Regions from separate parts of the Streptomyces lienomycini genome, predicted to be linked through region 1. Evidence: riboswitches for the same ligand, from Rfam matches in the RefSeq annotation. Region 1 holds a riboswitch; each other region holds the start of a gene.
What was found. Region 1 has a riboswitch for cobalamin ahead of BJ961_RS06160 (ribonucleoside-diphosphate reductase subunit alpha). Riboswitches for the same ligand answer to the same signal wherever they lie in the genome.

Region 2: it holds a riboswitch for cobalamin, as region 1 does, so the genes downstream of both, BJ961_RS15625 (ABC transporter substrate-binding protein) here and BJ961_RS06160 (ribonucleoside-diphosphate reductase subunit alpha) in region 1, are expected to answer to the same signal.
Region 3: it holds a riboswitch for cobalamin, as region 1 does, so the genes downstream of both, BJ961_RS09580 (energy-coupling factor ABC transporter permease) here and BJ961_RS06160 (ribonucleoside-diphosphate reductase subunit alpha) in region 1, are expected to answer to the same signal.
Region 4: it holds a riboswitch for cobalamin, as region 1 does, so the genes downstream of both, BJ961_RS25995 (cobalamin biosynthesis protein) here and BJ961_RS06160 (ribonucleoside-diphosphate reductase subunit alpha) in region 1, are expected to answer to the same signal.

The regions. Positions count from the first base shown of each region.
Region 1 is NZ_CP116257.1:1,295,223-1,302,688, reverse strand. Features, by position in the region: gene dasA (N,N'-diacetylchitobiose ABC transporter substrate-binding protein DasA) at 1-121, opposite strand, end outside; gene BJ961_RS06180 (GntR family transcriptional regulator) at 575-1,339, shown strand; gene BJ961_RS06175 (DUF3311 domain-containing protein) at 1,486-1,785, shown strand; gene mctP (monocarboxylate uptake permease MctP) at 1,782-3,392, shown strand; gene BJ961_RS06165 (GNAT family N-acetyltransferase) at 3,471-3,977, shown strand; cobalamin riboswitch at 4,044-4,187, shown strand; gene BJ961_RS06160 (ribonucleoside-diphosphate reductase subunit alpha) at 4,316-6,712, shown strand; gene BJ961_RS06155 (ribonucleotide-diphosphate reductase subunit beta) at 6,712-7,466, shown strand, end outside.
Region 2 is NZ_CP116257.1:3,443,267-3,450,732, forward strand. Features, by position in the region: gene BJ961_RS15600 (tetratricopeptide repeat protein) at 1-1,276, shown strand, start outside; gene BJ961_RS15605 (TerD family protein) at 1,266-1,841, opposite strand; gene BJ961_RS15610 (BlaI/MecI/CopY family transcriptional regulator) at 1,954-2,382, shown strand; gene BJ961_RS15615 (M56 family metallopeptidase) at 2,389-3,321, shown strand; gene BJ961_RS15620 (fasciclin domain-containing protein) at 3,642-4,301, shown strand; cobalamin riboswitch at 4,376-4,561, shown strand; gene BJ961_RS15625 (ABC transporter substrate-binding protein) at 4,625-5,701, shown strand; gene BJ961_RS15630 (FecCD family ABC transporter permease) at 5,734-6,762, shown strand; gene BJ961_RS15635 (ABC transporter ATP-binding protein) at 6,759-7,466, shown strand, end outside.
Region 3 is NZ_CP116257.1:2,074,527-2,081,992, reverse strand. Features, by position in the region: gene BJ961_RS09600 (FAD-binding and (Fe-S)-binding domain-containing protein) at 1-1,555, shown strand, start outside; gene BJ961_RS09595 (DUF7144 family membrane protein) at 1,646-2,113, opposite strand; gene BJ961_RS09590 (chloride channel protein) at 2,399-3,745, shown strand; gene BJ961_RS09585 (potassium channel family protein) at 3,742-4,287, shown strand; cobalamin riboswitch at 4,327-4,510, shown strand; gene BJ961_RS09580 (energy-coupling factor ABC transporter permease) at 4,541-5,233, shown strand; gene BJ961_RS09575 (energy-coupling factor ABC transporter substrate-binding protein) at 5,230-5,628, shown strand; gene cbiQ (cobalt ECF transporter T component CbiQ) at 5,629-6,378, shown strand; gene BJ961_RS09565 (ATP-binding cassette domain-containing protein) at 6,375-7,244, shown strand; gene BJ961_RS09560 (MFS transporter) at 7,266-7,466, opposite strand, start outside.
Region 4 is NZ_CP116257.1:5,691,582-5,699,047, reverse strand. Features, by position in the region: gene cobN (cobaltochelatase subunit CobN) at 1-2,089, opposite strand, end outside; gene BJ961_RS26000 (cobyric acid synthase) at 2,086-3,594, opposite strand; gene BJ961_RS25995 (cobalamin biosynthesis protein) at 3,591-4,556, opposite strand; cobalamin riboswitch at 4,663-4,804, opposite strand; gene BJ961_RS25990 (DUF397 domain-containing protein) at 4,997-5,236, shown strand; gene BJ961_RS25985 (hypothetical protein) at 5,359-5,511, opposite strand; gene BJ961_RS25980 (hypothetical protein) at 5,508-6,008, opposite strand; gene BJ961_RS25975 (helix-turn-helix domain-containing protein) at 6,050-6,907, opposite strand; gene BJ961_RS25970 (hypothetical protein) at 7,342-7,466, opposite strand, start outside.

The sequences.
Region 1 (7,466 bases):
TCTCGCCGGCGTAGCCGTCGGCTCCGGCCTTCTTGCCGTCGTCGTCGCTGTCGCCGCCGCATGCCGCGATCGAGACCATCATGCCCGCGATACCGATCGCGGCTATCAGCTTGCGCTTCACGCCACCCTCCTCAGGGATGCCACAAAACCCCCCTGCCTCCCCGCGGTTGCTCGTCGACGCGGACCGCCCATGGGGCCGGGACCTGGACCAATGGTGTAGACCAGTACGGGGAGCTTGGCCCAGACCAATAGGACTGTCAAGGGTGTTCAAACCCAGTCCGGCCGTCCGTGATGGGACCGAGATATGCAGGGACCTTTCATTGCGCAAGCGGCAGATCGGGCGGACCGGGACCGGGTGTACCACCCCCCACCGAATGACGTGCCGGTACGGTTCCGAACGCGCGTACCAGCGGCGTCGAACCCGCCTGTGGACTAGACCAAGGGGGGTCTCGCAGGTATACAGAAGGGATCACGGAGCGTGCGGGGTCACCCCGGCGCGAAGCCGTGCCACGATGTGAGCCGTGGCCGACAGGGTTAGCGGTCGCTTCGGCACCCGGAGCCGGGAAGGCAGAGCATGAGCACCGACGTCAGCAGTGCGGAGAACGAGGGTGGGGCGACCGTCCGTACCGCGCGCGTGCCCAAGTACTACCGTCTGAAGAAGCATCTGCTCGACATGACCCGGACCCAGACGCCGGGCACGCCGGTCCCACCTGAGCGCACACTGGCCGCCGAGTTCGACACCTCGCGCACCACCGTGCGCCAGGCTCTCCAGGAGCTGGTCGTCGAGGGCCGCCTGGAGCGCATCCAGGGCAAGGGCACCTTCGTCGCCAAGCCCAAGGTGTCGCAGGCGCTGCAACTCACCTCGTACACCGAGGACATGCGCGCCCAGGGCCTCGAACCCACCTCGCAGCTGCTGGACATCGGCTACATCACCGCCGACGACCGGCTCGCCGGACTGCTGGACATCACGGCCGGCGGCCGGGTGCTGCGCATCGAGCGGCTGCGCATGGCCAACGCGGAGCCGATGGCCATCGAGACCACCCACCTCAGCGCGAAGCGCTTCCCGGCCCTGCGCCGCTCGCTGGTGAAGTACACGTCCCTCTACACCGCGCTCGCCGAGGTGTACGACGTCCATCTCGCCGAGGCCGAGGAGACCATCGAGACCTCCCTGGCCACCCCGCGCGAGGCCGGTCTGCTCGGCACCGACGTCGGTCTGCCGATGCTGATGCTCTCCCGGCACTCGCGGGACCGCACCGGCCAGCCGGTGGAGTGGGTGCGGTCGGTGTACCGGGGCGACCGCTACAAGTTCGTGGCCCGCCTCAAGCGGCCGCAGGACTAGAACATATCTGCCATACCATCCCGCGCGCAGGCGCGAAGTTGCAGTTGAGGACCGATATACGGACGAGGTCTTCCGCTGTCTCGACACCGTCACCTACATTTCGTGCGCACTGCACGAGGTGATCAGCGAGGGGACGGAGCCGCCGCATGTCAGAAGACACAGAAGTGAGCACGGAGCCGGTGGTGACGCCGGTGCGCGTCGTCATCGGGCTCTGTCTCGTCGCACCGTTCGTCGCCATGCTGTGGGTCGGCTCTTACGCGAAGACGGACCCGGCCTTCATCGGCATCCCGTTCTTCTACTGGTACCAGATGGCCTGGGTGCTGATCTCCACCCTGCTGACCGTGACCGCGTACAAGCTGTGGCAGCGCGACCAGCGCGGGCGTGCCGCCCACTCCGCCGCCGCCTCCTCCGCGCCCTCCGCTCCGAAGGGCGGTGAGTCGCGATGAACGACGGCGTGAACGGCGTCGCACTCGCCGTCTTCATCCTCTTCTTCGTCCTCGTGACCGCCATGGGCTTCCTGGCCGCCCGCTGGCGCCGGGCCGAGAACGAGCACAGCCTCGACGAGTGGGGCCTCGGCGGCCGCTCGTTCGGCACCTGGGTCACCTGGTTCCTGCTGGGCGGCGACCTGTACACGGCTTACACGTTCGTGGCCGTCCCGGCGGCGATCTACGCGGCGGGCGCCTCCGGCTTCTTCGCGGTCCCGTACACGATCCTGGTCTACCCGCTGATCTTCACCTTCCTGCCCCGCCTGTGGTCGGTGTCGCACAAGCACGGGTACGTCACGACCTCGGACTTCGTGCGCGGCCGGTTCGGCTCCAAGGGCCTGTCGCTGGCGGTCGCCGTCACCGGCATCCTGGCGACCATGCCGTACATCGCGCTCCAGCTGGTCGGCATCCAGGCCGTCCTCGACGTGATGGGCGTCGGCGGCGGCGAGGACACCAACTGGTTCGTCAAGGACCTGCCGCTGCTGATCGCCTTCGGCGTGCTGGCGGCGTACACCTACTCGTCGGGGCTGCGCGCGCCCGCGCTGATCGCGTTCGTGAAGGACACGCTGATCTACATCGTCATCGCGGTGGCGATCATCTACATCCCGATCAAGCTGGGCGGCTTCGACGACATCTTCGCGGCGGCGAGCGACAAGTTCACCGAGTCGGGCAAGGGCGGGGTGGTGCCGGACGCGGGGGGCCAGTGGACGTACGCGACCCTCGCGCTCGGCTCGGCCCTGGCGCTCTTCATGTACCCGCACTCGATCACCGCCACGCTGTCCTCGCGCAGCCGTGAGGTGATCCGCCGCAACACGACGATCCTGCCGCTGTACTCGCTGATGCTGGGTCTGCTCGCGCTGCTGGGCTTCATGGCGATCGCGGCCGGGGTGAAGGTGGACAACGGCCAGCTGGCGATCCCGCAGCTGTTCGAGAACATGTTCCCGGACTGGTTCGCGGGCGTGGCCTTCGCGGCGATCGGCATCGGCGCCCTGGTCCCGGCGGCGATCATGTCGATCGCGGCCGCGAACCTCTTCACCCGCAACATCTACAAGGACTTCATCAAGCCGGACGCCACACCGGCCCAGGAGACCAAGGTCTCCAAGCTGGTGTCGCTGCTGGTGAAGGTGGGCGCGCTGATCTTCGTCCTGGGCATGGACAAGACCGTCGCGATCAACTTCCAGTTGCTCGGCGGCATCTGGATCCTGCAGACCTTCCCGGCCCTGGTCGGCGGGCTGTTCACCCGCTGGTTCCACCGCTGGGCGCTGCTCGGCGGCTGGGCGGTCGGCATGGTCTACGGCACGGTCGCCGCCTACGGGGTCGCCTCGCCGACGCAGGCGCACTTCGGCGGCTCCTCCGACGAGATCCCCGGCATCGGCGAGATCGGCTACATCGGTCTCACCGCGTTCGTGCTGAACGTCCTGGTCACGGTGGTCCTCACCTTCGTCCTGAGGGCGGTCAAGGCGCCCGACGGCGTCGACGAGACCAAGCCGGGCGACTACACGGCGGACGCGGGCGACGCCGGTGTCCAGGTGGAGCTGCCGCCGGCCACGGCGGGCAGCTCGCACTGATCCCCGCCGCGCGAACGAGACGGGCCGTCGGAGAAATCCGGCGGCCCGTTGTCGTACCCGTCGGGCACACTCGGCGTCATGGACTTCGTCATCCGGCGGGCAACGGCCGAGGAGTACGACACCCTCGGCGAGATCACCGCGCAGGCCTACCTGCGCGACGGCCTCCTCGACTTCGGGGAGAGCGACTCCTACCTGGACGAGCTGCGCGACGTGGCCAAGCGCGCCGCGGCCGCCGAGGTGCTGGTCGCCGTGGCCGACGGCCGGGTGCTCGGCGGCGCGACCTTCGTGCCGTGCGGCGGCCCCATGGCGGACATCGCGCGCCCCGGCGAGGCCGAGATACGCATGCTCGCCGTCGACCGCGAGGCACGCGGTCGCGGGGCGGGCGAGGCCCTCGTGCGGGCCTGCGTCGACCGCGCGCGGGCCGTCGATGGCTGCCGGAGCGTCGTGCTGTCGACCCAGCGCACCATGCGCACCGCCCACCGCCTCTACGAGCGCCTGGGCTTCGCCCGCACGCCCGACCGCGACTGGAATCCCCTGCCGGAGCTGGACGACATCATGCTGCTCACCTACGAACTGACGCTCTGACACGGGGCGCGGCACCCTGCCTGGACACAACATCTGGGGGTGCTCGCGTCCCCCGGCACAAGATGTATGCTCGTGCTCGCTGTCGCCGCAGGGGAATCCGGTGCGAATCCGGAACTGTCCCGCAACGGTGTACTTGCGTGCATCCGTACGTCTTCACACGTGCGCGCACGCCTGTCCAGTCCGAGGACCTGTCGACAGTGTGCCCGGCCGTCCCGGTCCGGGTGCCATGACGTCCGGGCCTCGTGGAGTGGGCCGGTGGACGCGACGCCGCGTGCGCTCGTGAGCTGCCCCCTGCCCTCCCTCCGCCAGGCCCCGTGCCGAGCGAGGGAGTGCCCCACGTGACCATCGCGCCAGCCGACCCGGCTTCAGCGACGCCGGTGACCGCCGTCCCGGTGACAGCCGCGCCCGCGGCCGAGGAGTCCGACGGCCCCGGTGCCGCCCTGCTGCGGACCCTGACCGGGCTGACCGCCGACCTTCCCGGTGCCGACCCCGGCCGGGTGGCCGCCGCCGCGCTGCGCGGCCGGTCCGCCCGCGCGGACGAGGCGGAGCTGCGCGAGCTGGCCACGGAGGCGGCCGCCGGGCTGATCTCCGAGGACCCGGTCTACTCCCGGCTGGCCGCCCGGCTGCTGACCGTCGGCATCCGCGCCGAGGCCGCCTCCCAGGGCGTCGTGACCTTCACCGACTCCGTCGCCACCGGCCACCGCGAGGGCCTGATCGCCGACCGCACCGCGGCCTTCGTACGGCTGCACGCGGACCGGCTCGACGCGCTGGTCGACCCGGCCGCCGACGACCGCTTCGGCTACTTCGGACTGCGCACCCTGTACAGCCGCTACCTGCTGCGCCACCCGATCACCCGCAAGGCCGTCGAGACGCCCCAGCACTTCCTGCTGCGGGTCGCCGCCGGACTCGCCGAGGACGACTCCCCCCGCTCGGTCGACGAGGTCGCCGCGCTCTACGGCCTGATGAGCCGCCTGGACTACCTCCCCTCCTCCCCCACCCTCTTCAACTCCGGCACCCGGCACGCCCAGATGTCGTCCTGCTACCTCCTGGACTCGCCCAAGGACGAGCTGGACTCCCTCTACGACCGCCTCCACCAGGTCGCCCGCCTGTCCAAGCACGCCGGCGGCATCGGCATCGCCTACTCCCGCGTCCGCGCCCGGGGTTCGCTGATCCGCGGCACCAACGGGCACTCCAACGGCATCGTCCCGTTCCTGAAGACGCTGGACGCCTCGGTCGCCGCGGTGAACCAGGGCGGCCGGCGCAAGGGCGCGGCGGCGGTCTACCTGGAGACCTGGCACGCGGACGTCGAGGAGTTCCTGGAACTGCGGGACAACACCGGCGAGGACGCCCGCCGTACGCACAACCTGAACCTCGCGCACTGGATCCCGGACGAGTTCATGCGCCGGGTGGACGCCGACGGGACCTGGTCGCTGTTCTCCCCCTCCGACGTGCCGGAACTGGTCGACCTGTGGGGCGAGGAGTTCGACGCCGCCTACCGCGGGGCGGAGGAGGCGGGGCTCGCCCGCAGGTCGCTGCCCGCCCGGGAGCTGTACGGCCGGATGATGCGCACCCTCGCGCAGACCGGCAACGGCTGGATGACCTTCAAGGACACCGCCAACCGGACCGCGAACCAGACGGCGGCCCCCGGGCACGTCGTCCACTCCTCGAACCTCTGCACGGAGATCCTGGAGGTCACCGACGACGGGGAGACGGCGGTCTGCAACCTGGGCTCGGTCAACCTCGGCGCGTTCGTCGACCCCGCGAGCGGCGACATGGACTGGGACCGGCTGGACGCCACCGTCCGCACCGCCGTGACGTTCCTGGACCGGGTCGTCGACATCAACTTCTACCCGACCGAGCAGGCGGGCCGCTCCAACGCCCGCTGGCGTCCGGTCGGCCTCGGCGCGATGGGCCTCCAGGACGTCTTCTTCCGGCTGCGCCTGCCCTTCGACTCGCCCGAGGCGAAGGCCCTGTCGACCCGCATCGCCGAGCGGATCATGCTGGCCGCGTACGAGACGTCCGCCGACCTGGCCGAGCGGAGCGGCCCCGCCCCGGCCTGGGAGAAGACCCGTACGGCCCGGGGTGTGCTGCACCCGGACCACTACGGCGTCGAGCCCGTCTGGCCGGAGCGCTGGACCGCGCTGCGGGCACGCATGGCCACGACCGGGCTGCGCAACTCCCTGCTCCTGGCGATCGCCCCGACCGCGACCATCGCCTCCATCGCCGGGGTGTACGAGTGCGTCGAGCCGCAGGTGTCCAACCTGTTCAAGCGCGAGACGCTGTCGGGCGAGTTCCTCCAGGTCAACTCGTACCTGGTGGACGACCTCAAGCGGCTCGGCGTGTGGGACGCGCGCACCCGTGAGGCGCTGCGCGAGGCCAACGGCTCGGTGCAGGGCTTCTCCTGGATCCCCGAGGACGTCCGCGCGCTGTACCGCACCGCCTGGGAGATCCCGCAGCGCGGCCTGATCGACATGGCCGCCGCCCGCACCCCGTACCTCGACCAGGCCCAGTCGCTGAACCTGTTCCTGGAGACGCCGACCATCGGGAAGCTCTCCTCGATGTACGCGTACGCCTGGAAGCGGGGCCTGAAGACCACGTACTACCTGCGCTCGCGCCCCGCGACCCGCATCGCCCGCGCCGCGGGCCGAGCCGCCGTTCCCGAGCAGGCCGCCCCGGATCCCGAAGCGGTCGCCTGCTCCCTGGAGAACCCCGAGTCCTGCGAGGCCTGCCAGTAATGACCGAGAACACCAAGAACCTGCTCGACCCGGGCTTCGAGCTGACCCTGCGTCCCATGCGCTACCCGGACTTCTACGAGCGCTACCGGGACGCCATCAAGAACACGTGGCACGTGGAGGAGGTCGACCTCCACTCGGACGTCGCCGACCTGGCGAAGCTCAGCCCCGAGGAGCAGCACCTGATCGGGCGGCTGGTGGCCTTCTTCGCCACCGGTGACTCGATCGTCGCGAACAACCTGGTGCTGACCCTCTACAAGCACATCAACTCGCCCGAGGCGCGGCTGTACCTGTCCCGCCAGCTCTTCGAGGAGGCCGTCCACGTCCAGTTCTACCTGACGCTGCTGGACACCTACCTGCCCGACCCGGAGGACCGTGCCGCCGCCTTCGCGGCCGTGGAGAACATCCCCTCGATCCGCGAGAAGGCCGAGTTCTGCTTCAGGTGGATGGACTCGGTGGAGTCGATCGACCGCCTGGAGACCAAGGCCGACCGGCGCCGTTTCCTGCTCAACCTGGTCTGCTTCGCCGCGTGCATCGAGGGCCTGTTCTTCTACGGCGCCTTCGCCTACGTCTACTGGTTCCGCAGCCGGGGTCTGCTGCACGGCCTGGCCACCGGCACCAACTGGGTGTTCCGGGACGAGACCATGCACATGTCCTTCGCGTTCGACGTCGTCGACACCGTGCGCAAGGAGGAGCCGGAGCTGTTCGACGACGCGCTCCGGCGGGAGGTCACCGACATGCTGAGGGAGGCCGTCGA
Region 2 (7,466 bases), 2.1 Mb from region 1:
CGTGGCCACCCTCTACGCCGACGCCCTGATGAACCTCACGCCCTGGCGGCTGTGGGACCTGCGCACGGGACGGCCCGCCGAGGGCGCCCGCACCCTGGCGGCGAAGGAGGTGCTGGACCGGGCCCTGGCCGCCGGCGGGGGGCGCGACCACCCCGGCGTACTGCACCTCTACATCCACCTGATGGAGATGTCCCCCACGCCCGAGGCGGCCCTCGCCGTCGCCGACCGGCTGCGCGGCCTCGTCCCCGACGCCGGGCACCTCCAGCACATGCCGTCGCACCTCGAAGTGCTGTGCGGCGACTACCGCCGCGTGGTGTCGGACAACGCCGCCGCGATCGCGGCCGACGAGAAGTACCGCGCGCGGTCGGGCGCGATGAACTTCTACACCCTCTACCGCTCGCACAACCTCCACTTCAGGATCTACGGCGCGATGTTCCTGGGGCAGTACGAGGTCGCCCTCGACACCGCGGCGCGGCTGGAGGCGTCCGTCCCCGAGGAACTGCTGCGGGTGGAGAGCCCGCCGATGGCCGACTGGCTCGAGGGGTTCCTGGCGATGCGGGTGCACGTCCTGATCCGGTTCGGCCGCTGGGCGGACATCCTCGCCCTGCCGCTGCCGGCCGACCCGCGCCTGTACTGCGTGACGACCGCCATGCTGCACTACGCCCGCGGCGTCGCCCTCTCGGCCACCGGCCGGGTCCCGGCGGCGGAGGCCGAACGCGACCTGTTCCGCGCGGCGGTCGCCCGGGTGCCGGAGTCCCGCACGCTGTTCAACAACACCTGCGCCGACATCCTCGCCGTCGCCTCGGCCATGCTCGACGGCGAACTGGAGTACCGCAGGGGCGACCACACCGCCGCCTTCGCCGCCCTGGAACGCTCGATCGAGCTGGACGACAACCTGCCCTACGACGAGCCCTGGGGCTGGATGCAGCCCACCCGGCACGCCTACGGCGCCCTGCTCCTCGAACAGGGCCGGATCGCCGAGGCCGAGGCGGTCTACCGGGCCGACCTGGGCCTCGACGACACACTGCCCCGCCCGCTCCAGCACCCGAACAACGTCTGGGCCCTGCACGGACTCCACGAGTGCCTGGTGCGGCTGGGCAGGACGGGGGAGGCGCGGATCGTGGCACAGCAGCTGAAGCTCGCCGCCGCTCTGGCGGACGTACCGGTCGAGGCGTCCTGCTACTGCCGCCTCGACACAGTACGGGCCGCCGGTGGAGGGACCGACTGCTGCGCCACGGACCGCCGGCCCCTCCGGGAGTCCCGGATCAGACGTTGACGCCGAAGTCGGCGGCGATGCCCGCGAGACCGGAGGCGTAGCCCTGTCCGACCGCCCGGAACTTCCACTCGGCGCCGTGCCGGTACAGCTCGCCGAAGACCATCGCGGTCTCGGTCGAGGCGTCCTCGGACAGGTCGTAGCGGGCCAGCTCCTGGTTGTTCGCCTGGTTGACGACGCGGATGAACGCGTTGCGGACCTGGCCGAAACTCTGGCCGCGGTTCTCCGCGTCGTGGATGGAGACCGGGAAGACGATCCGGTCCACCTCGGCCGGGACCGCGGCGAGGTTCACCTTGACCGCCTCGTCGTCGCCCTCGCCCTCACCGGTGAGGTTGTCACCGGTGTGCTCGACCGAGCCGTCCGGGCTGGTGAGGTTGTTGTAGAAGACGAAGTGCCCGTCGGAGAGCACCTTGCCCGACGCGTCGAGAAGCAGCGCGGAGGCGTCGAGGTCGTAGTCGGTACCGGTCGTGGTGCGCACGTCCCAGCCCAGACCGACCAGCACGGCGGTCAGACCGGGCGCCTCCTTGCTGAGCGAGACGTTGCCGCCCTTGGCCAGGGAAACTCCCACTGCGTTCTCCTTCGTTCCGTCCAGTGATCAGGTCCGCCGATCACGTCTGCCGATGACGTCCATGTTCCTGCCCGCCAATCTACAACACTGTAGAAGACAAGCCTTCTATACGATGGCGCCCCGGAAGAGGATCGGCGGCGGAAGGAGGCGGGCCGTGACGGATGACCGGCGACCGCGGCGGCGGGGCCAGGGCGAACTGGAGGCCCTGGTGCTGTCCGCACTGCGGGAGGCGGAGGGCCCCGCGACGGCCGGCTGGGTGCAGGAGCACCTCGGCGGCGACCTCGCCTACACCACGGTGATCACCATCCTGACCCGGCTGCTGGAGAAGGGCGTCGTCAGCCGCGAGCGCGCGGGCCGGTCCTTCGCCTGGACACCCGCCTCGGACCAGGCGGGACTGGCCGCGCGCAGGATGCGCAAGGTCCTGGACGCGGAGAGCGACCGCGAGGCGGTGCTGGCCAGCTTCGTCACCGGTCTCGCCCCGGACGACGAGAGGCTGCTGCGCGAACTGCTGGGGCACGCGCGTGCCGCGGAGGACGGCTGACACCGCATGGGGGTCTTCGTCTTCCTGCCCCTGGTCCTGCCGCTGACGGCATGGCCGATCGCCAGGCTGGCCGAGCAGCACCTGCACCCGCGGACCGCGACCCGGCTGCTCACCGCCGTCGCCGCCGTGATGGCCCTGTGCAGCACGCTGTGCCTGGCCCTGGTGATGGTGGTCGGCACCGCCCAACTGCCCGGCAACCCGCTGCCGGACGGCTGGTCCGACCCCGAGGTGCGGGCGGCGGTGCCCCAGGACGAGGTCGCCGGCAAGGCGGCCATCCCCGCGCTGTGCGCCGTGGTCGCGGCCTCGGCCCGGGCCCTGTGGCGGCACGGCAGGGTGCGCCGCCGCGCCCACCGCGCGCTGGCCGGGCTGCCGGGCACCTCGGTGGCCGTACTGCCGGACGACGTGCCCTACGCCTACGCGCTGCCCGGCGGGCGCCGGGACCGCGTGGTGGTGAGCACGGCCCTGCTCGACTGCCTCGAACCCGGTGAACGGCGGGCGCTGTTCGCCCACGAGCGCGCCCACCTCGCGGCCCGGCACCACCGGTTCCTGCTCGCCGTCCGGCTCGCCGCCCTGGCCAACCCCTTCCTGCGCCCCCTGCGGACGGCCGTGGCCTACACGGCGGAGCGGTGGGCGGACGAGGCGGCGGCACGGGCGGTCGGCGACCGCCGGTCGGTGGCGACGGCGATCGGCAAGGCCGCCCTCGTCTCCCGCGGCACCCCCGTCGCCACCCTCGCCGGACTCGCGGCGCCGGGCCCGGTGCCGCGCCGGGTGGCGGCCCTGCTCGGCCCCGCTCCCGCGGCCCGCACCTGGCCCCCGGTGTTCACCTCGGTGGGCCTGGCGGCGTGGGCCGCGGCCGCAGGAACCGCCGTCTCGGCGATGTCGTCCGCGAACGCCGCCGTCACGATGTTCCTCATCCTGCGGACCGCGACACACCTCTGAGCGCCCGTCACCCCGTCGCCGGTCGTCCCGGATTCCACAGTTCCCTTCGGAAAACCGCAGGTCACAGAGGTGCCCCCGAAATTTCTTCACTCGATCGGGTGGGCGACCAATCCGGACCCGAGCCGGCTTCGGATTACCCGTGTGAGCGAAGAACCGAGACCACGCCGACAGCGAACCGGCGGCTGACCCCGCAACCGGGTCGGCCGGCCTTCACGTAACGGCGCCGCGTACTCGGCGGACCGCCGCACACCACCGCAGCTCTGCACCACGACACCGCTTCAACGCAGCCCTCAAGCTGCCCGTTTTCAGGGAGATTCTCCATGAACGCCCGCATCCGCCGCTCCGCCGTCGCCGTCGTCGCGGCCGCCGTCCTGCCCCTGTCCCTGGCCGCCTGCTCCGACGACGGCGACAGCGGCTCCTCGGACTCCGCCCAGGCCGCCTCCTCGGCGCCCGCGGCGAACGACGACAAGTCGGCCGACACCTCCGGCGGCATGGCGGACTCCGACGAGCCGTTCGGCCCGGCCTGTTCCACGGTGCCGAAGGAGGGCGCCGGTTCGTTCGACGGGATGGCCAAGGACCCGGTCGCCACGGCCGCCTCGAACAACCCGGCCCTGTCCACGCTCGTCTCCGCGGTCAAGAAGGCCGGACTGGTCGACACGCTCAACAACGCCGAGAACATCACGGTCTTCGCGCCGACCAACGACGCCTTCGCCAAGATCCCGAAGGCCGACCTGGACAAGGTCCTCAACGACAAGGCGATGCTCACCGACATCCTGACCTACCACGTCGTGGGCCAGAAGCTCGCCCCCAAGGACCTGGAGAACGGCTCCTTCGACACCCTGCAGAAGTCGAAGCTGACCACCTCGGGCTCGGACGAGTCCTACAAGGTCAACGACTCCGCCGGCGTGGTCTGCGGCAACGTGAAGACCGCCAACGCCAACGTCTACATCATCGACACGGTCCTCATGCCGAAGAGCTGACACGCGGGCGGGCGGACACGTGGGCCGGGGACAGGTCGGGCAGAGGCCCGCCCCCGGCCCACGCGCCGACCCTGTGGTAGCTTGCGCAAGCCAGTCGAACCCACCTGGTGGGTCAGGGAATCCGGTGCGAATCCGGAACTGACGCGCAGCGGTGAGGGGGACGGGCGGAACACGGGCCACTGGCCGGCGTACGCCGGCCGGGAAGGCGTTCCGTCCGGTCGAACCCGAGTCCGAAGACCTGCTGGCACCCGTGCCGCGTGCGGCGCGGGCCGCACCGTACGAACGGGCTTCGCGTACGAGCCCTCGACGCCAGAGGATCTTCCGTGCCCGCAGCGCGCCCCGGCGGTCTCCGCCGCCTCCTCCGCCCCCACCGCGCCGTCCGCGCCCCCGCCCTGCTGCTGTCCGCCGCCCTGCTGGCCTCCGGCTGCGGCGCCGGCGCGAGCACCGACGCCCCGGCCGCCCCGGCCGACGCCGCCGGTCGGCCACGCACCGTCAGTGACTGCGGGCACCAGGTGCGGGTCGCCGCGCCGCCCCGGCGGGCGGTCTCCCTCAACCAGGGCAGCACGGAGATCCTGCTCTCGCTCGGCCTCGCCGACCGCATGGCGGGCACCGCCACCTGGACCGACCCGGTCATGAAGGGACTGGAGAAGGCGAACGCGGGCGTCCCCCGGCTCGCCGACGACATGCCGTCCTTCGAGACGGTCCTGGACGCGGAACCCGACCTCGTCACCGCCTCCTTCGCCTCCACCCTCGGCACCGGCGGCGTGGCCACCCGCGAACAGTTCACCGAACTCGGCGTACCGGCCTACCTGTCCCCGTCCGACTGCGCCGGCAAGGACAACAGCGGCGACGGCGACGGCGTCCGGGCCGAGCCCCTCACCATGGACACCGTCTACGGCGAAGTCCGCGACCTGGCCCGCCTCTTCGGCGTCGAACAGCGCGGCGAGAAGCTCGTCGCCGACCTGAGGTCAAGGGTCGACAAGGCGACATCCGGCATCGACGCCTCCGGCGTCACCCTCATGTACTGGTTCGCCAACTCCACCTCGCCCTACCTGGCGGGCTGCTGCGGTGCCCCGGGCATCATCACCCGCGCGGTCGGCGCCGAGAACGCCATGGACGACACCCACGAGGAGTGGCCGCAGACCGGCTGGGAGACCGTCGCCGACCGGAACCCAGACGTCCTGGTCCTCGGCGACCTCACCCGCAGGTCCCAGACCGCCGAGACGGCGGCGAAGAAGATCGAGTTCCTGGAGTCCAACCCCGTGACCAGGAACCTGACCGCCGTACGCGAGAAGCGCTACGTGCTGCTCAGCGGGCAGGCCATGAACCCCACCATCCGTACCGTCGAGGGTGTGGAGCGGGTGGCGGCCGCGCTGCGCGCGTACGGGCTCACCAAGTGACCTCCGCGGGCCGGGCGGCCCCCGGTTCCGGCATACGCGCATCCCGCCGCCCCCACCTCGTGTGGGCGGCGGCCGGGATCGTCGCCCTGTGCGCCTCCCTGGCCGTCGCCGTCACCCTCGGCCCCGCCGACATCGGCGTCGGCGACGTGTGGTCCGTGATCGCCGCCCACCTCGGCGCCGGCACCCCCGCCGCGGACGTGTCGCCGATCCGCGACGGCATCGTCTGGGACCTGCGGCTGCCCCGCACCCTCCTCGCGGCCGTGTGCGGTGCCGGGCTCGCGGTGTGCGGGGCCGTGCTCCAGTCCCTGCTGCGCAACCCGCTCGCGGACCCCTTCGTCCTCGGCGTCTCCTCCGGTGCCTCGACCGGCGCCGTCCTGGTCGTCGTGCTCGGCGTCGGCGGCGGCGCGCTGTCGGTCCCCGGCGGGGCGTTCATCGGCGCGGTCTGCTCCTTCGCGCTGGTGATGCTGCTCAGCCACAGTCTCGGCGGCACCACGGACCGGGTGGTGCTCGCGGGCGTCGCGGCGATGCAGCTGTTCTCCGCGCTCACCTCGTTCGTGGTCATGACCGCCGCCGACGCCGAGACCACCCGCGGCGTGCTGTTCTGGCTGCTCGGCTCGCTCGGCGGCGCGGGCTGGAGCGACGTGTGGACCACCGCCGCGGTCCTCGTGCTGGTCCTCGCCGTGTGCCTCGGGTACGCCAGGACCCTGGACGCCTTCGCCTTCGGCCGGGACGCGGCGGCCACGCTCGGCGTCCAGGTGGCCCGTACCCGGCTGGTCCTGCTGTGCGCCACCGCCCTGCTCACCGCCGTCCTGGTCGCCTCGGCCGGTGCGATCGGCTTCGTCGGCCTGGTGCTGCCGCACGCGGTTCGGGCCCTCACCGGTCCCGGGCACGCCCGGCTGCTGCCGGTGTGCGCACTCGCCGGGGCGGTGTTCCTGGTGTGGGTCGACACCCTGGCCCGTACCGTCCTCGAACCGCAGGAGGTCCCGGTGGGCGTGGTGACCTCGCTGATCGGTGTCCCGGCCTTCGTCCTCGTCCTGTACCGCACCCGGAGGGCACGGTGACACTGAGCGCCGAGCGGGTCTCCCGCTCCGCCGGCGGGCGGCTCATCCTGGACGGCGTCGACCTGAGCCCCCGTACCGGCGCCATGACGGGCCTGCTCGGACCCAACGGCTCCGGCAAGTCCACCCTGCTGCGGCTGCTCGCCGGCGTGCTCGCCCCGGCCTCGGGCGTCGTCACCCTCGACGGACGCCCCCTGGACCGGGTGGGCCGCCGGGACGTCGCCCGGCGCGTGGCCGTGGTCGAGCAGCAGACGGACACCCAGGTGGAACTGACCGTCCGCGACGTCGTCCGGCTGGGCCGCATCCCGCACCGCCGCGCCTGGGCACCGGCGTCGGCGGCCGACGAGGAGGCGGTGACGGACGCCCTGGAGCGCACCGCCCTGGCCGGTCGGGCCGACCGGCTGTGGCACACGCTCTCCGGGGGCGAACGCCAGCGCGTCCAGATCGCCCGCGCCCTCGCCCAGGAGCCGCGCGAACTCCTGCTCGACGAACCGACCAACCACCTCGACATCCAGCACCAGCTCGACGTACTGGCCCTCGTCGCCGCCCTGCCCGTCACCAGCGTGGTCGCCCTGCACGACCTCAACCTGGCGGCGATGTACTGCGACCACCTCGTCGTCCTCTCGGAGGGCCGGGTCGTGGCCCGCGGCGCACCGGCGGACGTCCTGACGGCGCACCTGGTGGCGAAGGTCTACCGGGTACACGCC
Region 3 (7,466 bases), 780 kb from region 1:
GTACGGGCTGGACGAGAACCTGCGCCTGGGCGGTGACTGGGCCCCGTTCGAACCGCGTGACCTGCACTTCGGCTTCCCGCACGACGGGGGCTCGTTCGCCAAGGCGGCCAACCGCTGCGTCGGCGTCGGGAAGTGCCGGCAGCACACGAGTGACGGCACGGTGATGTGTCCGTCGTACCAGGTGACGCGGGAGGAGGAGCACTCGACGCGGGGCCGGGCGCGACTGCTGTTCGAGATGCTCGACGGGCACGGGGACGGCGCGATCCGGGACGGCTGGCGTTCGCAGGAGGTCAAGGACGCCCTCGATCTGTGCCTGGCCTGCAAGGGGTGCAAGAAGGACTGTCCGGCGGACGTGGACATGGCCACGTACAAGGCGGAGTTCCTGTCCCACCACTACGCGGGCCGGCCGTGGCGCAGGCCGCGTTCGGACTGGTCGATGGGCTGGCTGCCGGCGCTCGCGCAGGTGGTGGGCCGCACCCGGCTCGGGCCGGTCGTCAACGCGCTCACCCACGCCCCGCTGCTGTCGAAGGCCGCGGTGCTGGTGGCGGGGGTGGCCGACCGGGAGGTGCCGCTGTTCGCGGAGCGGACCTTCGAGCAGTGGTTCGCGGACCACGAGCCGGAGGGCGACGGGCACCGCGGGTCCGTGCTGCTGTGGCCGGACACCTTCACCAACCACTTCCACCCGCACATCGGGCGGGCAGCGGTACGGGTCCTGGAGCACGCCGGGTGGCGGGTGGAGCTGCCGCACGAACCGCTGTGCTGCGGGCTGACCTGGATCTCCACCGGGCAGCTCGGCACGGCGGAGAAGGTCCTCGCCCGCACCGTGCGCGCCCTGGCCCCCCAGGTGCGGGCGGGTGGCCTGGTCGTGGCCCTGGAACCGAGCTGCACGGCCGTCTTCCGGGCGGACGCGGCGGAGCTGTTCCCCGGCGACCAGGACGTGCTGCGGCTGGCCGAGCAGACGGTGACGCTGTCGGAGCTGCTCACCGAGCACTCCCCCGGCTACGAACCGCCGCACGTGCCCGAGCGGTCCGCGCGTGCGCTGGCCCAGGTGCACTGCCACCAGCACGCGGTGCTCGGCTGGGAGGCCGACCAGGAGCTGCTGCGCCGGGCCGGGGTGGACGCGGAGCGGCTGGACTCCGGCTGCTGCGGGCTGGCCGGCAACTTCGGCTTCGAACGCGGTCACCTGGACGTCAGCGAGGCGTGCGCGGAGCGGGTGCTGCTGCCGCGGCTGCGGGAGGAGGACGAGTCGACCGTCGTCCTCGCGGACGGCTTCAGCTGCCGCACCCAGATCCACGAGTTCGACAGCGGCGGCCACGAGGGCGTGCACCTCGCGGAGTTGCTGGCTTCGGCCCTGCCCGCCGCCGCGGACGGTACCGCGGGCGACTCGGGGGTACCGGGCAGCGCGTACGGCACCGCGCCGGGCGCCCGCCCCAAAACCCCGGGACGACGGGCCCGCGCCCTGGCGCTGGCGGGCACGGGGGTGGCCGCCGTGGGCGCCGGGCTGGCGGCCGTACGCGCGGGGACGGCCCTGGCGCGCGGCCTGCGGCGCCGCTGACGCGTTGACGCTGCCGACGCGCCCCTTCGCGCCGGAGCCGCCCCCGCCGTTCGGCGCGGGGGCGGCTCCGGCGCGTGGGGCGCCGTGGGCTCAGGCGCGGGCCGAGCTGTCCTGGCGGCTGGCCAGGGCCCAGATCACGAACACGTCGATCGCCATCATGATCACGGACCAGACGGGCGAGTACGGCAGGAACAGGAACTGGGCGATCAGGCTCAGCGAGGCGAGGACGATGCCCGCCATCCGGGCCCAGGTCATGTCCTTGAGCAGGCCGTACCCGGTGACGAACACGAGGGCGCCGAGGACGACGTGGACGATCCCCCAGCCGGTGAGGCTCATCTCGTAGATGTAGGTGCCGACACGGGCGTACACGTCGTCCTCGGCGATGGCCGCGATGCCCTGCAGCACGGCGAGGGCGCCGGTCAGCAGCAGCAGTACGCCCGCGAAGACGACACCGCCGGTCACCCAGCCACTGGTGCGGTCGCCCGAGCGCTGGGCCCAGGAGGCGTCGCCGCCGCCGTGGGACGGCCGGCCGGGAGAGGGTTCGGCGTGCTGGCTCATGAGCGGAGTCCTTTCTGTATCCCCCGTACGGGGTAGCGGCCCGCCGGCCCCGACGGCGCCGACAGGTCGTTCCGAGCCTGCGGGTGTCCGGGCCCCCCGGCCACGCGGGTCCGCCGGACGGGTGAACCGCGCCCGGGCGTGCGCGTGCGCCCGCACAGGGACTCGCGTTGACTGAAACGGCATCCGCGGGCCCACCGGCCGACCGGCGGCGGGCCGCGGGGCGGACGAAGGAGGGCGTGTGACGAGTCGGCCGCTGCCCCGGCGGAAACCGCGCGGGCGGGTTCCGTGACCGCGCCGGCGAACGCCGTTCCGGCCCGGGCCGAGCAGTCCCTGCGGCAGACCCTGCTCAGCCCCGGCTACCTGCGGCTGTTGCTGCTGTGCGTGCTGCTGGGCGTTCCCATCGCGCTGGCCTGCTTCTTCTTCGTCGGCCTCCAGCACGAGCTGCAGCACTGGGTGTGGACCTCGCTGCCCGAGGCGGTCGGTTACGGCGCCCCGCCCTGGTGGTGGCCGCTGCCCGCGCTGGTGCTCGCCGGGCTGGTCCTGGCGCCGATCGTGACCCGGATGCCGGGCGGCGGCGGCCACCTCCCGGTCGACGGCCTCGGCGGTGCGCCCGTCGGCCCCCGCGCGCTGCCCGGCGCGGTACTCGCCGCGCTGGCCACGCTGCCGCTGGGCGTGGTGCTGGGCCCGGAGGCCCCGCTCATGGCCGTCGGCAGCGGGCTCGCCCTGCTGGCGGTGCGGCGGGCGGGCGCGGGCGGGGACCAGCGGGCGAGCGCGATCCTCGCCACGGCCGGGTCCACCGCCGCGATCTCCACCATCCTCGGCGGACCGGTGGCGGCCGCGGTCCTGCTGATGGAGGGGGCGGGGCTGGCCGGGGCCCGGCTGGTCGCGCTGCTGCTGCCCTGTCTGCTGGCCAGCGCCACGGGCGCCCTGGTCTTCACCGGCTTCGGACAGTGGACCGGCCTGAAGATCGGCGCGCTCGCCCTGCCCGACCTGCCGCCGGACGCCAACCCGGACGTGGGCGACTTCCTATGGGGACTGCCCACGGCGGCCCTGATCGCCGTACTGGTCGCACTGGCCCGCGCGCTGGGCCGGCGCACCGTCACCTGGACCCGGCGCCGCACGGCCGCCCGCACCGTGGTCTGCGCCACCGCGGTCGGCGTCTGCCTGGCCGCGTACGCGCTGATCACCGGCCGTTCGCCCGCCGAGGCGGCGCTGTCCGGCCAGGCCACCCTCGCCCAGCTCGCCGCCCACCCGCACGCCTGGCCCGTGGGGGCGCTGGTCGCGCTGGTCGCGTGCAAGGGGCTGGCCTGGGGCATCGCGCTGGGCAGCCTGCGCGGCGGCCCGATCTTCCCGGCCGTCCTGCTGGGCGCGGCGACGGCGACGGCCTGCTCCGGGCTGCCCGGTTTCGGCGCGACCCCGGCCCTCGCCCTCGGCATCGCCGCCGCGTCGGCGGCGGTGACGGGGCTGCCGCTGGCCAGCGCGGTCCTGGCGGTGCTGCTGATGGGGCGGGACGCCCACGACCAGATGCCGCTGATCGTCACCGCGTCGGTGGTCGCGTTCGTCGTCTCCCAGGTGGTGCGGCGGACGGATCCGGCGGCGGACGGGGCCGCGTCGCCGGGGGCGCGGCGGTGAGGGGACGCCGGGCCGGACGGCCCCGCGCCGACCGGCATGCCGTCCTGCCCTGGCTCGTGCGCGGCCTGATCGCGGTGGCGGTGGTCGCCGCCTACTTCCTGCTCCCCCTCGACCAACTGGGCCCGCAGCGCCCCGTGCTGAGCTGGGTGCTGTTCGCCGCGCTGCTGACGGGCGTGGCCGTGCTGCTGCTCCGGCAGATCCGCCACGTGCTCCTCGACCGGCCGGACAGCCGGCCCGGGGTGGTCATCTCGCTGCTGATCGTCCTGTCCGTGCACGTCTTCGCGGCCACCTACTACGCCCTGGCCAAGCAGCCCGGCGAGTTCAGCGGGCTGCGGACCCGGGTCGACGCGCTGTACTTCACCGTGGTCACGCTCGCCACGGTCGGCTACGGGGACATCACCCCGCGGGGGCAGGCCGCCAGGATCGTGGCCGTGCTGCAGATCACGTACAGCTTCGTCTTCCTGACGGCCGCCGCCACGGCGCTGACCACCAGGATGCGCGACATGGTGGTCCGGGGCACCGACCGTGGCCGCTCCCGCTGACCGCGGTGGGGCCCGCTTGTGCCCGCCCCCGTGCGCGCACTACTGTCGCCACGCCTTGGTGAACGGGAAACCGGTGTGATGCCGGTGCGGCCCTCGCCACTGTGAATCGGGAAGTCCGGCTCCGGCCCTCAGGGGCAGCCACTGGGTCCTTGCGACCCGGGAAGGCGGAGCACGGGCGGTGGTACCCGTAAGCCAGGAGACCGGCCAAGGCGCGTCGTCCATCCACGAGGTGCTGGAGAGGGTCTGCTGAGCCATGCACATAGCCGAGGGCTTTCTGCCACCGGCGCACGCGATCGCCTGGGGTGTCGCGTCCGCGCCGTTCGTCGTCCACGGAGTACGGTCACTCACCCGTGAGGTCAGGGAGCACCCGGAGAGCACGCTGCTCCTCGGCGCCTCCGGGGCCTTCACGTTCGTCCTGTCCGCCCTGAAACTGCCGTCCGTCACCGGGAGTTGCTCGCACCCGACCGGCACCGGTCTGGGCGCCATCCTCTTCCGGCCGCCGATCATGGCGGTTCTGGGCACCATCACCCTGCTCTTCCAGGCGCTGCTGCTCGCACACGGCGGGCTGACCACGCTGGGCGCCAACGTCTTCTCGATGGCGATCGTCGGCCCCTGGGCGGGGTACGGCGTCTACCGGCTGCTGCGCCGCTACGAGGTGCCGCTGATGGTCACCGTGTTCTTCGGCGCGTTCGTCGCCGACCTGTCCACCTACTGCGTCACCAGCGTGCAGCTGGCGCTGGCGTTCCCGGACCCGGGCAGCGGGTTCCTGGGCGCGCTCGGCAAGTTCGGGTCGATCTTCGCCGTCACGCAGATCCCGCTCGCGGTCAGCGAGGGCCTGCTGACGGTGGTGGTGATGCGGCTGCTCGTGCAGTCGAGCAAGGGCGAACTGACGCGGTTGGGCGTCCTGTTGGCCAAGGCCGGCGAGCGCGGGGCGGTGGCCCGGTGAAGCGCGGTACGAAGATCAACGCCCTGCTGCTGCTCGTCGTGGTCGCGCTGGCGGTGCTGCCGCTGGTGCTGGGGCTCGGCGACCACAAGGAGGAGCCGTTCGCCGGTGCCGACGCCGAGGCGGAGACCGCGATCACGGAGATCGAACCGGACTACGAGCCGTGGTTCTCGCCGCTGTACGAACCGCCGTCCGGGGAGGTCGAGTCGGCGCTGTTCGCGCTGCAGGCGGCGCTCGGCGCGGGCGTGCTGGCGTACTACTTCGGCCTGCGCCGGGGCCGCCGGCAGGGCGAGCGGCGGGCGGTGACGGGGGCGGCTCTGGCCGATGCGGGGGCGGACACGGCGCCCACCCGGGCAGTGGCGGGGGCAGTGCCGGGGGACGCCCCCGAAGGGGACTGAGTGCTGCCGATCGACGCGGCGGCGCACGGCAGTCGGTGGCGCCGCCGCCATCCCGTGGACAAGGCGGTGCTCGGTCTCGGCCTGACCGTGCTGGCGATCTCGCTGCCGCCCTGGCCGGGCGCGGCGCTGGTGCTGGTGGCGGCGCTCGCGGTACTGCTCGGCCCGGCGGGCGTGCCCGGGCGCCGGCTGTGGCGGGCCTACCGGGTGCCGCTGGGGTTCTGTGTGACGGGGGCGTTGCCCCTGCTGGTGCGGGTCGGGGGCCCCGACGGGTTTCTGGGGGCGGCGGAGGGCGGCCCGCTGCGCGCGGCCGAGCTGCTGCTGCGCACCTCGGCGGCCTCGCTGGGCGTGCTGCTGTTCGCGTTCACCACGCCGATGTCGGATCTGCTGCCCCGCCTGGCGAGGGCGGGGGTGCCGGCGCCGGTCGTGGACGTGGCGCTGGTGACGTACCGGATGAGTTTCCTGCTGCTGGACTCCGTGCACCGGATCCGTCAGGCGCAGGCCGCGCGGCTCGGGCACACCACCCGGGCGGCCACCTGGCGTTCGCTCGGCGGGCTCGGCGCCACCGCCTTCGTGCGGGCCTTCGACCGGGCGGCGCGGCTCCAGTCGGGGCTCGCCGGGCGCGGTTACGACGGCACCCTGCGCGTCCTGGTGCCCGAGGCCCGGGTCTCGGTGCCGTTCACGGCGGCGAGCGTCGCGCTGCTGGTGGCGCTGGCCGCCCTCACCCTCGTACTGGAAGGACCGCTGTCGTGAGCGAGACGGAGCGGGCGGCGGACGGGACCGCCGGGACGGACGGGGCGGCGCTGGTCGCCCTGCGGGGCGTGTCCTTCGGGTACGAGGAGGGCCCGGACGTGCTGGTGGGGCTGGACTTCGCGGTGCGGGAGGGGCGCGCGCTGGCGCTGCTCGGCCGCAACGGCAGCGGCAAGACGACGCTGATGCGGCTGCTCAGCGGCGGACTGAGGCCGCGCGCGGGGACGTTGACGCTCGCCGGGGAGCCGGTGGTGTACGACCGCGGGGGGCTGACCCGGTTGCGGACCACGGTGCAGTTGGTGGTGCAGGACCCGGACGACCAGCTCTTCGCGGCCTCGGTGGGCCAGGACGTGTCCTTCGGGCCGCTCAACCTGGGCCTGTCCGACGCGGAGGTACGCTCCCGGGTCGGCGAGGCCCTCGCCGCGCTGGACATCGCGGAGCTGGCCGACCGGCCCACCCACCTGCTGTCGTACGGGCAGCGCAAGCGGACGGCGATCGCCGGGGCCGTGGCGATGCGGCCCCGGGTGCTGATCCTCGACGAGCCGACCGCGGGACTGGATCCGGACGGTCAGGAGCGGCTGCTCGCCACCCTCGGCCGGCTGCGCGCGGGCGGCACCACCGTGGTGATGGCCACCCACGACGTCGACCTGGCCCTGCGCTGGTCCGACGACGCCGCCCTGCTCACCCCGGACGGCGTGCGCACGGGTCCGGCCGCCCCGACGCTGGCCCGCACCGACCTGCTGCGGCAGGCCGGGCTGCGGCTGCCCTGGGGCATCGCGGCGGCCGGACTGCTGCGGGCCCGGGGGCTGTTGGCGGACTCGGCGACGGGCCCGCGTACGGCGGAGGAGCTGGCCGCGCTGGCGGAGTGACAGAGCCGCCGGGGCCGGGGTTCAGCCCCGGGAGCGGCTCAGTTCGGCGTCCTGCTCCTGCGCCGGGCTCTCCGCCGCGGTCTCCTCGGCGGCCCGGCGGGCCCCGCGGCCCGGCAAAACGGCGAGGACGATCAGCGTTCCGGCGGCCATGATGACGCCGCCGACGAGGCTGGTCGTCGAGACGCCGTGGGCGAAGGCCCGGTTGACGGCGTCGGCGAGGGC
Region 4 (7,466 bases), 4.4 Mb from region 1:
GCCCGAAGCGCTCGGCCAGCGACGCCCTGAGGCCCGGCAGCGCGTTCGCCTGCCCGCCCCACACCTGCGAGGCGCGCAGCACCGCGAGGACGAGGTTGACGCGCGGCTCGCCGACCGGGCCGCCGCCCAGGATGTGCAGGCCGTCGCGGATCTGCACGTCCTTGATCTCGCACAGGTAGCCGTCGATGTGCATGACGAAGGAGTCGAAGGCGTCGTCGTCCGGCTGGTCGTCCACGTGCAGGTCGTGGTGGAGCTCGGCCGCCTTGACCAGCGTCCAGATCTGCGCGCGGACCGCGGGCGCCTTCGTCGGGTCCAGGTCGGAGACGAGGGCGTACTCGTCGAGCAGCTGCTCCAGCTTGGCCAGGTCGCCGTAGGTGTCCGCGCGCGCCATCGGCGGGACGAGGTGGTCGACGACGGTGGCGTGGCCGCGCCGCTTGGCCTGGGTGCCCTCGCCGGGGTCGTTGACGATGAACGGGTAGATCAGCGGCAGGTCGCCGAGGACGGCGTCCGGTGCGCAGCCCGAGCTCGACCCCAGGCCCTTGCCCGGCAGCCACTCCAACGTGCCGTGCTTGCCCATGTGCACGATCGCGTCGGCGCCGAAGCTGTTCTCCAGCCAGCGGTAGGCCGCCATGTAGTGGTGCGAGGGCGGCATGTCCGGGTCGTGGTAGATCGCGATCGGGTTCTCCCCGAAGCCGCGCGGCGGCTGGATCATCACCACGACGTTCCCGAACCGGAGCGAGGCCAGCACGATGTCGTCGCCGTCGACGTACAGCGAACCCGGCGGCTCGCCCCACGCCTCCCGCATGCCGTCCCGCAGCTCCGGGTCCAGCTTCTCGAACCAGGCCCGGTAGTCGGCCAGCGGCACCCGCGCGGGAGCGGCGGCCAGCTGGTCCTCCGTCAGCCACTCCACGTCGTGGCCGCCGGCCTCGATCAGCCGGTGGATCAACTCGTCGCCCTCGGACGGGTATCCGGTGACCCCGTACCCCGCGTCCCTGAGCGCGTCCAGGACCCGCACGGCCGACGCCGGGGTGTCGAGACCGACGGCGTTGCCGACGCGGGAGTGCTTGGTCGGGTACGCCGTGAAGACCAGCGCGACCCTCTTGTCGGCGTTCGCCTTGTGGCCGAGCGCCGCGTGCCGTACGGCGATCCCGGCGACCCGCCCCGCCCGCTCCGGGTCGGCGACGTAGACCGGGACCTCGTCCGGCCCCTGCTCCTTGAAGGAGAAGGGCACGGTGACCAGCCGCCCGTCGAACTCCGGGATCGCGACCTGCATCGCCGCGTCCATGGGGGAGAGCGCGGCGTCCGACGCCTCCCAGGCGGCCCGGGAGGAGGTCAGGCAGAGCCCTTGCAGCACCGGCACGTTCAGGTCGGCCAGCGCGCCGATGTCCCAGGCCTCCTCGTCACCGCCCGCCGAGGCCTGCGAGGCGTGCGTGCCGCCGGCCGCGAGGACCGTGGCGACCAGGGCGTCGGCCCGGCCCAGCAGCCCGTACAGCCCGGGGTCCGCGTCGCGCAGCGAACCGCAGTACACCGGCAGGGCGTTGGCGCCGCGTGCCTCGATCGCGTCGCACAGCGTGTCGACGAACGCGGTGTTGCCGCTCAGCTGGTGGGCCCGGTAGAAGAGCACGCCGACCGTGGGGCGGCCCTCGGTGAAGAGGCGCTCGCCGTGGACGCCGTACTCCGGCATCTTCTCCGGCTCGTCGAAGCCCTCGCCGGTCAGCAGCACCGTGTCCGACAGGAAGCGGGCGAGTTGGGTGAGGTTGTCCGGGCCGCCCTCGACCAGGTAGCGCAGCGCCTCGGCCACCACCCCGGCCGGGACCGACGACTCGGCCATCAGCTCCGCGTCCGGCACGCTCTCGCCGCCCAGCAGGACGGTCGGGATCCCGGCGGCCCTGAGCGCGGCGAGCCCGTCCTCCCAGGCGCGCTTGCCGCCGAGCAGGCGGACGACGGCGAGGTCCGCGCCCTCGACCAGGCCCGGCAGCTCCTCGCGGACGTCGACCCGGGTCGGGTTGCCGATCCGGTAGGCGGCGTCCGACGCGCGGGCCGCCAGCAGGTCCGTGTCGGCGGTCGACAACAACAGCACTGTGCTCATGCGGGCGCTCCCGGTGGAATGAAGGGCAGTCCTTGCGGCGCGCCGGACTCGATGAGCCGCCACAGCGCGTCCGTGTCCGCGTGGTGTTCGATCAGGTCGCCGAGCCGGTCGAGCTGCTCCTCGCGCAGCGCGGCGAACGAGGTGTCGGGAGCCGGCACGAAGCGGCGGCCCGCGGCGGCGGCCACCTCGCGCAGGAACGCCCGCCGGAAGCCGTCCGACTCCAGCGAGCCGTGCCAGTGCGTGCCCCAGGTCTGGCCGACCCGGCAGCCGTCCAGGAAGGGTGTGCCGCCGGTCACCTCGGCCACCCCGTGGTGGATCTCGTACCCCTCGACGCGCTCGCCGAGGGCCTCGCCCACCGGCCGGGTGAGGGTCTTCTCGCGGGCGAACCGCACCCGCACGGGCAGCAGTCCGAGGCCGTCCACGTGCCCGGCGCGGGACTCGACCTCGTCCTCGATGTGCTCGCCGAGGACCTGGAAGCCGCCGCAGATGCCGAGCACGGGCCGCCGCTCGGCCACCCTGCGCGCGATGGCGTCCGCGAGCCCCCGCTCCCGCAGCCACTCCAGGGCCCGTACCGTCCCGCGCGTCCCCGGCACGATCACCAGGTCGGCGTCGGCCAGTTCCTCCGGACGGTCCACGAACCGCACCACGACACCGGGTTCGGCGGCCAGCGCGTCCACGTCCGTGAAGTTGGACATGAGCGGGACCGCGCAGACGGCGACCCGCAGCACGTCCTCGCCGACCGGCGGCGCGACGACCGACTCCCGCACCGTCCCGCGCAGGGAGACCCGCAGCCCGTCCTCCTCGTCGATGCCGAGCCCGTGCCGGAAGGGCAGTACGCCGTACGTCCGCCGCCCGGTGAGACCGTGCAGCATCTCCAACCCGGGCTCCAGGAGCGAGACATCACCCCGGAACTTGTTCACCAGGAACCCGGCGACCAGTGCCTGGTCCTCGGGCGCCAGCAGCGCCACCGTGCCGAAGAAGGAGGCGAAGACGCCCCCGCGGTCGATGTCGCCGACGACCAGGACGGGGAGTCCGGCGCCCCGGGCGATCCCCATGTTGACGATGTCGGTGCGGCGCAGGTTGATCTCGGCCGGGCTGCCCGCCCCCTCGCAGATCACCGCGTCGTACGTGCCGCGCAGTGCGGCGAGCGAGTCGAGCACCGTGCCGAGCAGCCGCTCCTGGCGCCCGCCGTGGTAGCCGCGGGCGCTCATCTCGCCGACCGGCCTGCCGAGCAGCACGACCTGGCTGCTGCGCTCCCCGCCGGGCTTGAGCAGCACCGGGTTCATGTGCGCGGTCGGCTCCACCCGGCACGCCTGGGCCTGCATGGCCTGGGCCCGGCCGATCTCGGCACCCTCGCGGGTCACGAAGGAGTTCAGCGACATGTTCTGCGCCTTGAAGGGCGCGACCTTGACGCCCTGGCGCACCAGCCAGCGGCAGATCCCGGCGGTGACGACGCTCTTGCCCGCGTCGGAGGTGGTACCGGCGACGAGCAGGCCACCGTTCACGACGTACGTCCCTTCCCGGCGATGCCGTGCGCGAGCAGCCGCGCGCCCGCGCACACGCCCAGCGCCAGCCAGCCCACGCGCCGCGAGAGGCGCACGGCCCGGTCGATGTCGCCGGAACCGGCCCGGACGGCGCGTCCCGCCGCCCCGTTGAGGACGGGCCGGTGCTCCACCCGCCCGCCGTAGGAGAGCGTCCCGCCGAGCCGCACGCCGAGCGCGCCCGCGAACGACGCCTCCACGGGCCCGGCGTTGGGGCTCGGATGCCGCCCGGCGTCCGCACGCCAGGCGCGTACGGCGCCCCGCGGATCGCCACCGGCCGCGGTGGTCAGTACGGCGGTCAGACGGGCGCCCGGCCAGCCCGCGAGGTCGTCCAGGCGGGCCGAGGCCCAGCCGTAGCGGCGGTACCTGGCGGACTTGTGGCCGACCATGGCGTCCAGCGTGTTCACGGCCCGGAAACCGAGCAGTCCCGGGACTCCGGCCACGGCGCCCCACACCAGGGCGCCCACGACCGCGTCCGAGGTGTTCTCGGCGACGGACTCCACGACGGCCCGGGCGATCCCGTCGGCGTCCAGCGCCTGCGGGTCCCGCCCGCACAGGTGCGGCAGCCGCGCCCGCGCCGCCTCGACGTCCCCCGCCTCCAGGGCCCGCCCGATCGCACCGGCCTCCCGGGCGAGCGACGTGCCGCCGACCACCGCCCAGGTGGCCGCGCCCGTCAGTACGACGGAGACGGCGGGAGAGCGGCGTACGGCCCGCGCGGCGGCCGAGCCGAGCGCGGCGGCGCCACCGGCGCACACGACGGTGTGCAGCGCGCCCCACCCCCGGTGGTCCCGCCACAGCACCTGTTCCACGGCACCCGCGGCACGGCCGAACGCGGCGACCGGGTGTCCGCGGCGTGGATCGCCGAGGAGGAGGTCACCGAGAAGACCGGCGGCGGCGCCGTACGCGAAGACGCGTCCGGCACGCACGGCTCAACCGGCCGTGGGAAGGGAGAGTCGAAGCGTGTCGCTGATGAGCCTGGAACGGCAGCCGCGCATGGCGATATGTCCTCACTCAGGGTGTCCGCGCCCTGGTTCGAAGAGCACGGCGGCGAGAGTTCCTGGCTCCCGGGAATCCTGACCCCCGGTCACAGTGGCGGGACCGCGCCGGATTCGCACCGGGCTTCCTCTCCTGCCGCCGTAGATGGCCCCGGAAGTCCACCACGGCCCGCGAACACCCGTCAACCTGGCGTTGACCTGCGGCGCCGGGTGTGCTGAGGCCCACACCGTCGAAAGCTCGCCAGGTCCACGACATCGACGCTTTCTGGGCTCTTCCCCGGTGGGCAGGCTGGGAAGACTGGAGGGGACGGAAGCGCGTGTACGCGGGCGGGGGACAGCGGTGGGGCGGCGAGTGATGGTGCCGAGGCCGCGTGACGGCCGGTGGGCCGGAGGAGGTGGGTGCGATCGAAAGCGAACGGTCAGGGCACGCGTGGTTCAAGAGCAGCTATTCCACCGACGGGGGTGAGGCATGCGTCGAGATGGCCGTCGGGGGCGGACGCGTACTGGTACGTGACTCGAAGCAACGTCGACACGCTGTGCTCGCCTTTCGTCACGCGTCGTGGTGTGGTTTTCTGGCGGGGCTTGTGGACCCGGATTCGCGCGGTGTCTGACCGCCGCGCGGGGGGACGGGAGGTACACGCATGGCAGACCGAATCAAAGGGACCGCTTCCGCGCGCCCGGGGTGGCCCGGTACGCGTGGAGACCGGATGACCGGGGCGGCGCCGTTGGCGCTCTACTGCTCGGTGGTGGGGGTCCTCGCCGTCGGGCTGGGCGCGCTGGTCGCGTTCCTGGCCCCGGGCGGTGCCGCCCGGGGCATGGTGTGGCTGGTGGTGACCGCGGCGGTGGCCGTGGGCGCGGGGCTGTGGTGGGGGCTCACTCCTGTCACGGACCGCCTCCGCGTTCTGAACCGCGCTCTGACGGCCGTGGAGCCTCGGCGGCGCCACCACTGACGGGCTGGGCGGGCGCCGACGCGGCCCGGCCGCGCAGCGCCCTGCCGATTCCGGCACCCAGGGCGGCGAGGAGGGCCGCGCCGAAAGCGCCGATGGCGGCAGTGGTGAGGGGGGACGCGGAGCCGTGCGGAAGGCTGGGCGCGACCCGCGTGGCGAGGGCGATGCTGAACAGCAGGATGCTCCCGCACGCCGTGCCCAGCAGGAGACGGGCGGAAATCAGCCGGATCTCTCCGGCCACCCGGGCGTTCTCCACGTCGATGAGCGCCTCGGCCCACTCGCGGCGCTGCATGGCGTACGCCTTGAGCGCGCAGTCGTCGACCGGAGGAGGCCCCTGCTCCGTGTCGCCGGATCCCCCCGGCGGGTCGGTGGCGGGGCCGGTGCGGACCGGCGCGCGCCACCGCTGCCACCACGCTCGTACTCCGAAGACCGTCATGGGGCCTCCCCCGTCTCGTGCCGGGCCGTCCCAGCCCGGATTCAGCTGTCGGCCAGGCTCTCCCTGACCTTGTCGAGCAACTCGATCACCCGAGCGCCGTCGTACGCCCTGTCGCTGATGTCCTCGAAGCACTCCTGGTAGCGGGCGGTGAGTCCGAGGTCGTCACGGCTGGACAGACCGCCGCCCGGGCCTTCGAGGTACAGCAGATCGTCGTCGTCCTTGAACTCGAGCAGGATGAAGGACGTCGAGACGCTGAAGTGAGCGCCGGCGGAGAACGGCAGGACGCGGACGGTGAGCCTGGGGTGTTCCGTCAGCGACTGGAGATGGTCCAGCTGCCGCCGCATCACCGCCGGGCCCCCGATCTGGCGCCGCAGGGCGGCCTCGTCCAGGACGATGTCGATCTCCGGGCCGTCGTCGCTGTCGAAGAACCGCTCCTGACGAGTGATGCGCAGGTCCACCTGTGGGCGCACCCGTGCTTCTTCCGTCAGCGTGGACATCAGCGCCGTGGCGTAGTCCTCCGTCTGCACCAGACCGGGCAGCACCACCGGGTTGTACATGCGGATCGTGTCCGCAGAGCCCTCGTAGCCCAGGTACAGGGCGTACGGGGGCGTCACGACCTCGCTGTACTGCACCCACCACGACACTCCCTTCGAGCCGCGGGCGGCCTCCTCCAGCTCCTCGACCTGAGCGGGGTCGGCCACCCCGTACAGCTGGAGCAGAGCCCTCAGGTCGGTGACGCTGAGGCTGACCGTGCCCTTCTCGATCCGGATCAGTTTGGAAAGTGACCATTCCAGCTGCTGCACGGCATCCCGTTGGGTCAGACCGGCCTGATCGCGGGCTTTGCGCAGCTCGATTCGCAGCCTTCGTCGGTTCAGGCTCGGATCGATGTCCCTGGCCATGGTGCTCCCTGCCACATGTCGTCGTTGACTGGTCGGGTCGCCACCGTCGAATGAATAACTCTCGTTGAGGATAGGTTAGTTCGACACGTGCGACCAGCGTTGGTCAGTATGACATGTGTCTTTTGGGCGAGGTCGCCTTGCTAGCCTGAATGGTGAGGAAACCGCTCGAAACACATCGAAAGGGATGTGATCGCTGAGGGGAAAGTTGCTCGTGTGACAGAACGGCAGCAGTGAGTTCTCCAGCGATTCCTGGAAGTCGGCGAAAATTCACAAGCGGAGGGTGCCGCATGCGGTGGGCGGTGGAATTCCCTCCGCAGGGGTTGCCGGAGCCGTGAGGTGCGCCCGCCGTCGGCGTGGCACGAGGGAAGAGAACCGCCCCGCCCGTGCCCGGTGGGAACCGGGCACGGGCGGGGCGGACGAGAGGTGCGGCGGGGTCAGGCGACGATCAGATAGATCCCGTACGCCACCGCCGCCGTGCAGGCCGCGAAGCACGCGTACGCGCCGGTGACCGCGAGGGTCGCGGAGCCGCCCTGGGCGGCCGCCCGTTCCTGGCGGGAGA